Regions from separate parts of the Nonomuraea sp. NPDC050202 genome, predicted to be linked through region 1. Evidence: riboswitches for the same ligand, from Rfam matches in the RefSeq annotation. Region 1 holds a riboswitch; the other holds the start of a gene.
The links. A riboswitch is a leader RNA that binds a small molecule or an ion and turns the genes downstream of it on or off. The one in region 1 is predicted to bind glycine.
Positions count from the first base shown of each region.

Region 2: another riboswitch for glycine. It lies ahead of gcvP (aminomethyl-transferring glycine dehydrogenase); the one in region 1 lies ahead of gcvT (glycine cleavage system aminomethyltransferase GcvT).

Region 1 covers NZ_JBFALF010000007.1:166,055-170,240, reverse strand. The annotation lists gene gcvH (glycine cleavage system protein GcvH) at 40-429, opposite strand; gene gcvT (glycine cleavage system aminomethyltransferase GcvT) at 426-1,511, opposite strand; glycine riboswitch at 1,642-1,739, opposite strand; gene AB0I79_RS21800 (gamma-glutamyl-gamma-aminobutyrate hydrolase family protein) at 1,851-2,537, opposite strand; gene AB0I79_RS21795 (3-oxoacyl-ACP reductase) at 2,547-3,311, opposite strand; gene AB0I79_RS21790 (aldehyde dehydrogenase family protein) at 3,317-4,186, opposite strand, start outside.
Region 2 covers NZ_JBFALF010000019.1:147,759-151,944, forward strand. The annotation lists gene AB0I79_RS38235 (bifunctional nuclease family protein) at 85-555, shown strand; gene AB0I79_RS38240 (MerR family transcriptional regulator) at 703-1,323, shown strand; glycine riboswitch at 1,744-1,841, shown strand; gene gcvP (aminomethyl-transferring glycine dehydrogenase) at 2,027-4,186, shown strand, end outside.

The sequences.
Region 1 (4,186 bases):
TTGAGAGGCCGGGGCCCGCGCGGGGCCCCGGCGGTTAGGTCAGGACTCGCCCGAGGTGAGAGCGGTGTACTCCTCAGGCGAGAGCAGGTCCTCAGGGTCGCCTTCCACGCGCACCTTGAACATCCAGCCCTCCCCGTACGGGTCGCTGTTGACGAGGCCCGGGTCGTCCACGACGGACTGGTTCACCTCGGTGACCTCGCCGCCGACCGGGGCGTAGATCTCGTTCACGGACTTGGTCGACTCCACCTCGCCGACGGAGTCGCCCTGCTCGACGTTCGCGCCGACCTCGGGAAGCTGCACGTAGACGACGTCACCAAGGGACTCGGCGGCGAAGGCCGTGATGCCGATCGTCACGGTGGCGCTGTCGTCCAGCCCGGCAACCCACTCGTGCTCCTTGGTGTAGCTCAGGTCGTCAGGGATGTTGCTCACTTGTTCCTCCTGTAAAAGGGCAGCTCAACCAGGTCCATAGGTTCATGGCTGCCCCGGATGTCCACGGCCAGGCCTGATTCGGCGCCGGTGTCCACGTAGGCCATCGCGATGGGCTTTCCCAGGCTCTGGGAGGGCGCACCGCTGGTGACCTCGCCGACGACGACGCCGTCCTTGGTGACCGGGTAACCGTGGCGCGGCACCCGGCGGGTCCGTGCGACGAGGCCGACGAGCCTGCGCCGGGGCGTGTCGTCCTTGACCGCCTCGAGCGCCGACCTGCCGACGAAGTCGCCCGGCTTGTCGAATTTCACCACCCTGCCCAGGCCCGCGTCGAACGGAGTGAGCTCCGCGCTCAGCTCGTTGCCGTACAGCGGCATGCCGGCCTCGAGCCGGAGCGTGTCGCGGCTGGACAGCCCCGCGGGCTTGAGCCCGTGCGGCTCGCCGGCCGCCGTGATCGCGTGCCAGAGCGGCACGGCGTCCTGGTTCGCCACGAACAGCTCGAACCCGTCCTCGCCGGTGTACCCGGTACGGGCGATCAGCGCCTGCCGGCCGTCCACCTGGCCGGGCAGGCCCGCGTAGTACTTGAGCCCGTCGAGGTCGGCGTCGGTGAGCGTGGCGAGGATCTCCTGGGCGCGCGGGCCCTGGACGGCGATCAGCGCGTACTGGTCCGAACGGTCCTCCACCACCGCGTCGTACGGCTTCGCGCGCTCCCGCAGCTCGCCGGCGACCTTCTGGTAGTTCGAGGCGTTGGCCACGACCATGAACTCCTCGTCACCGAGCCGGTAGACGATGAGGTCGTCGAGCACGCCGCCGCGCTCGTTCACGATCATGGTGTACCTGGCCCGGCCGGGCGCCAGCGCCGACAGGTGCCCGACCAGCGCGTAGTCCAGCGCCTCGCCGGCCTGCGGCCCGGTCAGGAAGATCTCGCCCATGTGCGAGAGGTCGAACAGCCCGGCCGCCTCGCGGACGGCCCGGTGCTCCGCGGACTCGCTGCCGTACCGGAGCGGCATGAGCCACCCGGCGAAGTCGGTGAGGGTGGCGCCGAGGCTCTCGTGAACGTCGCGTAGCGGTGTCGGTCGGGACATTTGTCGCACCTCAGGACAGGAGTGGATGCCAGCATCCTCCCCCTCTGTCATCGATGCCTGAGAGTTTCACCCGACTTTTGCCGGACTTTCACCTTCGGCGAGGCCCGCAGGCCTGCTTTCCAGAGGACACCTCGTCCGCGCGGTCCTTTGCCTTGAGAGGTTCGCGGGGAGGGCTTGCTCCTTCAGGGACCCTGACCGGCTGTCAGGGTGCTCTCCCGCGCGGTTTCGACGGTGATGTCCGTCAGCCTAGTGCCGTTACGGGGCTGTTGTCGCGTTGCGGGCCGGACGTGAACCACGGGGGCGCGATCACGTCTTGAGGGCATGCGTCGGTTACTGGCGTCAGCAGGCCCGGACGAGCGCCTCGAACAGCGCGTGGTCCTCGGCCGCCTCCGGGTGCCACTGCACGGCCATGGTGAACGTCCCTGAGGACTCCACGGCCTCGATGGTGCCGTCCTCGGTGGTGGCGGTGACCGTCAGGCCGGGGGCGAGCCGGTCCACGGACTGGTGGTGGTAGTGGGGGACCGTCACCGGCTCCTCGCCCAGCGCCTTGGACAGGCCGGTGCCGGGGACCGGGGTGACGGGCAGGTGCCCGAAGACGCCGGGCCCCGGGCAGTGGTCCGTGTGGCCGACCACGTCGGGCAGGTGCTGGTGCAGGCTGCCGCCGAGGGCCACGTTGAGCACCTGGAGGCCGCGGCAGACGCCCAGGAAGGGCAGCCCGGCGTCGAGGGCGGCCGCGAGCAGGGCGAACTCCGCCTCGTCCCGAAATTTCCGGACGTAGCCGCTGCGTTCGTGCGGCTCCGCGCCGTACCTGGCCGGATCGATGTCGCCGCCGCCGGCCAGGATCAGCCCGTCCAGGCGGCGTACCAGCCCGGCCGGCTCCCCGGCGGGCGGCAGCAGGACCGGCTGGCCGCCGGCCCGCACGACCTGCTCCACGTACGTGTACGGCAGCAGCGCGGCGCGGGTGTCCTGCCACACCGTGAACGAGGCGGTCTCGGCGTAACACGTGATGCCGATGACGGGACCCATGACCGCCCCCTACAGCGGCGTGACGTAGGCACCGGAGATGCCGCCGTCCACCAGGAACTCGCTGGCCGTGATGAACGAGGCGTCGTCGCTGGCCAGGAACGCCACCGCGGCCGCGATCTCCGACGCCTCGGCGAAGCGGCCCACGGGCACGTGCACCAGCCGCCGCTGCGCCCGCTCGGGATCCTTGGCGAACAGCTCCCGCAGCAGCGGCGTGTTCACGGGCCCGGGGCACAGCGCGTTGACCCGGATCCCCTCCCTGGCGAACTGCACGCCCAGCTCCCGCGACATCGCCAGCACCCCGCCCTTCGAGGCGGTGTAGGAGATCTGCGAGGTCGCCGACCCCATCACGGCCACGAACGACGCGGTGTTGATGATCGAGCCCTTGCCCTGGCGGCGCATGTACGGGATGACGTGCTTGCAGCACAGGTAGACGCTGGTCAGGTTCACCTCCTGGACGCGGCGCCAGGCGTCGAGGCCGGTCTCCAGGATCGAGTCGTCGTCGGGCGGCGAGATGCCGGCGTTGTTGAAGGCGACGTCCACGCTGCCGTACGTGTCGTGCGCCGTCCTGAACATCCTGACGACGTCGTCCTCGCTGGTCACGTCGGCCTTGACGAACAGGCCGCCCACCTCGGCCGCGGCCTTGACGCCCGCCTCCTCGTCGATGTCCGCGCAGACCACCCTGGCGCCCTCGTCGGCGAAGCGGCGGGCCGTGGCCAGCCCGATGCCGCTGCCCGCGCCGGTGATGACCGCCACTCGATCCTGCAACCGCTGCATGTGTGTCACTCCGTTGAGATGAAGACGTTCTTGGTCTCGGTGAACGCCGCCAGCGCGTCAGGGCCGAGCTCCCTGCCGAGGCCGGACTGCTTGAAGCCGCCGAACGGGGTCCAGTAGCGGACCGAGGAGTGGGAGTTCACCGACAGGGCGCCCGACTCGACGGCCCTGGCCACGCGCAGCGCCCGCCCGACGTCGCGGGTCCAGATGGAGCCGCTCAGGCCGTAGGGGGTGTCGTTGGCGATCCGTACGGCCTGCGCCTCGTCCTCGAACCTGACCACCGACACCACCGGCCCGAAGATCTCCTCGGTGAACGCCGGGTCGGTGAGCTCGGGGGTCAGGACGGTCGGCGGGAACCAGTAGCCCTTGCCCTGGGGACAGGACCCCTGCAGGTAGGGGGTGCCGTCGACGAAGCCCCGGACGCGTTCCAGGTGCTCGGCGCTGATCAGGGGGCCCATCTCGGTGGCCTCGTCGAGGGGGTCGCCGACCACGACGCCGCGCACGGCTTCGGCCAGGCGCTCCATGAACTCGTCGTACACGCCGGCCTGGACCAGGATCCTGGACCGGGCGCAGCAGTCCTGCCCGGCGTTGTCGAACACGGCATAGGGCGCCGTTCGCGCCGCCTTCTCGAGATCGGCGTCGGCGAAGACGATGTTCGCTGACTTGCCGCCCAGCTCCAGCGTGACCCGCTTGACCTGCCGCCCCGCCGTGGCGGCGATCTCCTTGCCCACCTCGGTCGAGCCGGTGAACACGATCTTGGCCACGCCGGGATGCTCCACCAGGCGGGCTCCCGCGACCTCCCCTGCCCCAGGCAGAACCTGGAGCACCCCCTCGGGGAGGCCCGCCGCCAGGGCCAGCTCTGCCAGCCTCAGCGCGGT
Region 2 (4,186 bases), on a different contig from region 1:
TTACGTTGAATTGCGAAGCCAAGTCAGCAGAAGCGATGATCGAAGAGCTGTGCCGGGTGACCGGTCAGGAATACGGAGCAGCCCGTGTTGCAGATGGAGGTCGTGGGCGTTCGAGTTGAAATGCCCACAAATCAGCCGATCGTCTTGCTCAAGGAGGCACACGGGGAGCGGTTCCTTCCTATATGGATTGGCATGCCCGAAGCCACGGCCATCGCGCTGGCCCAGGCGGAGGAGCCCCCGCCGCGGCCGCTCACCCATGACCTCTTCCGCGACGTGCTGAGCGCCCTGGGCGTCGGCCTGCGGGCGGTCAACATCGTCGCGCTGCGCGACGGCATCTTCTTCGCCGATCTGGTCTTCTCCAACGGCGTGGAGGTGAGCGCGCGGCCGTCCGACTCGATCGCGCTCGCCTTGCGTACCGGGGCCCGAATCTTCGCCAGCGAGGAGGTCGTCCAGGAGGCCGGGGTGATCATCCCGGACGACCAGGAGGACGAGGTGGAGAAGTTCAGGGAGTTCCTTGACACGATCACTCCCGAGGACTTCGGCAGGGCGGGGTAGGTATTTCAGTGCATTTACGCTTCACGACGCGCCGAGCCGGATCGTTGACTGAGCATGGTCACGGTCCTACGGTGCAAGTGAAACCCGTGGTCGCCCTTCATGAACCCCCAGATCAGGCCACGGGATGAGAGAAAGCCGGAGGTCCGCGTGGCGGTCAGCAGCGGCGAGGGAAAGACGGCCGGCCAGGAAGATCCGGTGCGGCGCGAGAGCGCGCGGCAGCGTGCCGGGGAGCAGGGCCTGCTCTTCGACGAGCAGCCGACGACGCTGCCGGGCGACATCGGATACCGCGGGCCGACGGCCTGCGCCGCGGCCGGCATCACCTACAGGCAGCTCGACTACTGGGCGCGCACGGGCCTGGTTGAGCCCACGATAAGGGCGGCGCACGGCTCGGGCTCCCAGCGGCTCTACAGCTTCCGCGACATCCTGGTGCTCAAGGTCGTCAAGCGGCTCCTCGACACCGGGGTGTCACTGCAGCAGATCCGCACGGCGGTGCAGCACCTGCGTGACCGCGGGGTCGCCGACCTCGCGCAGATCACGCTCATGAGCGACGGTGTCAGCGTCTACGAGTGCACCTCGGCCGACGAGGTGATCGACCTGCTCCAGGGCGGCCAGGGCGTGTTCGGCATCGCGCTCGGGCGGGTCTGGCGGGAGGTCGAGGGCTCCCTCGCGGAGCTGCCGGGGGAACGCGCGGCGGTCGAGGACACCGTCCCGGCCGACCATCCCGCTGACGAACTGGCCCGCAGGCGCCGCGCCCGCCGCACCGGCTGACCCGGCCCCGGGCCCCCGCGCTCGCAGATCGGGCCCGCGCCGCACCGGCCGACCCGGCTCCGTGCCCGGCCGACCCGCCCTGGCGCCTGTGGCCGGCAGATCGGGCCCGCGCCCACCGCGCCGGCCACCTCGGGCTCCCGCGCCGGGCTGACCCGCCCGGGCTCCCGCACCCGCCGCACCGGCCGATCGGGCCGGCGTCGCACGCCGGCCGTCGTGCCAGCGCACCCACGCACCGCACTCCCAGGCGCTCCCGTGCCCGGCTCCGGCCTGACGTGCCCGGCCTGACGTGCCCGAATTGACGTGCCCGGACGCCCTTTCACGGGCCGCCACCGGCACCCGTACGGGGCGCGCCGGTGGCCGGAAGCGGTCCGGTGAGCGGTTACCGGGGCCTACCGTAGTAATCTAGGACAGTAAGGCTGACGACCCCGTGCGGGAGAGTCCCCGGGCACCTGGTCCCGGGGCGCCGAAGGAGCAACCCTCCCCGGAATCTCTCAGGCATCCAGTACCGCTCGGGTGAGGCAACTCTGGAAAGCAGGCGCACCCGCCAGGCGCGCCTCACCGACGGTGCAAGCCCCACCGGGGGTGAAGCTCTCAGGTCGTGGCGCCGAAGCACATCGCGGGGCCGCGCTGACAGAGGGGGAGACCCGGCACTCGTCCGCGCCCTGGCGCCGGTCTCCATGAAAGCCTCGGGAGGCACAACCCCATGACCGATCTGTCAGCTCCGCCGTTCTCGTCCAGGCACATCGGCCCGTCGGAGTCCGAGCAGCAGCGCATGCTCGAGGCCGTGGGCTTCGAATCCGTCGCGGACCTGGTGGCGGTGGCCGTCCCCGAGGCCATCAGGGCCAAGGACAAGCTCAAGCTGCCCGCCGCGATCGGCGAGGCCGAGGCCATCGCCGAGCTGCGCGCGCTGGCCGGGCGCAACCGGGTGCTCACCTCCATGATCGGCCTGGGCTACTACGACACCGTCACGCCCGGCGTCATCCGCCGCAACCTGCTGGAGAACCCGGGCTGGTACACCGCCTACACCCCGTACCAGCCGGAGATCTCGCAGGGCCGCCTGGAGGCGCTGCTGAACTTCCAGACGGTCGTCTCCGACCTCACCGGCCTGCCCGTCGCGGGCGCGTCGCTGCTGGACGAGGCCACGGCCGCGGCCGAGGCCATGACGCTGGCCCGCAGGGCGGGCAAGTCGAAGAGCGACGTGTTCGTGGTGGACGCCGACGCGCTGCCCCAGACCAAGGCCGTGCTGGCCACCAGGGCGGAGCCGCTCGGCATCACGCTGGTGGAGCACGATCTGGACGGTGACCTGCCCGAGTGTTTCGGGCTGCTCGTGCAGTACCCCGGCGCGTCCGGGCGGCTGCGCGACTTCCGCGCCGTGGCCGCCGCCGCGCACGACGCGGGCGCGCTCGTCGTGGCCGCCGCCGACCTGCTGGCGCTGACGCTGGTCGCCGCCCCCGGCGAGCTGGGCGCCGACATCGCGATCGGCTCCTCGCAGCGGTTCGGGGTGCCGTTCGGGTTCGGCGGGCCGCACGCCGCGTACATGTCCGTGCGGGAGGGCCTGCAGCGGCAGCTGCCGGGGCGTCTCGTCGGCGTCTCCGTGGACGCCGACGGCGACCCCGCCTACCGCCTGGCCCTGCAGACCCGCGAGCAGCACATCCGCCGCGAGAAGGCCACCAGCAACATCTGCACCGCCCAGGTGCTGCTCGCCGTCATCGCGAGCATGTACGCCGTCTACCACGGCCCCGAGGGCCTGCGCGGCATCGGGCACCGGGTGCACCGCCACGCCACCGCCCTGGCCGAGGGGCTGCGCGGCGCCGGCGTGGAGGTCGTGCACGGCGAGTTCTTCGACACGGTGCTGGCCCGCGTGCCCGGCAGGGCCGCCGCCGTCGTGGCCGCCGCCGCCGAGCGGGGCGTCAACCTCTGGCAGGTGGACGACGACCACGTCTCCGTGGCCTGCGACGAGAAGACGGGCGCCGCCGAGCTGGCCAAGGTGTGGGCGGCGTTCGGCGTGAGCGCCGAGGTGGCCCCGGAGGACGCCCCCGACGCGCTGCCCGCCGACCTGCTGCGCGAGAGCCCGTACCTGACCCACCCGGTCTTCCACAGCCACCGCTCCGAGACCGCGATGCTGCGTTACCTGCGCAAGCTGCAGGACAAGGACATCGCGCTGGACCGCTCGATGATCCCGCTCGGCTCCTGCACGATGAAGCTGAACGCGACCACCGAGATGGAGCCGATCACCTGGCCGGAGTTCGCCGCCGTCCACCCGTACGCGCCCGACGACCAGGCCGAGGGTTACCGGGAGCTGATCGGCACGCTGGAGGGCTGGCTGGCCGAGGTGACCGGCTACGACGCCGTCTCCATCCAGCCGAACGCCGGCTCGCAGGGCGAGTTCGCCGGGCTGCTGGCCATCCGCGCCTACCACCGCGCCAACGGCCACGGCGAGCGCGACGTGTGCCTCATCCCGTCCTCCGCCCACGGCACGAACGCCGCCAGCGCCATCATGGCCGGCATGCGCGTCGTGGTCGTGGCCTGCGACAGCGACGGCAACGTGGACCTGGCCGACCTCGACGCCAAGATCGACAAGCACCGCGACGCGCTGGCGGCGATCATGGTGACGTACCCGTCCACGCACGGCGTGTACGAGGAGACGATCACCGAGGTGTGCGCCAAGGTGCACGACGCCGGCGGCCAGGTGTACGTGGACGGCGCCAACCTCAACGCCCTGGTCGGGCTGGCCAAGCCGGGCGAGTTCGGCGCCGACGTGTCCCACCTGAACCTGCACAAGACGTTCTGCATCCCGCACGGCGGCGGCGGCCCCGGCGTCGGCCCGGTCGCGGTCCGCGGCCACCTGGCCGCCTACCTGCCC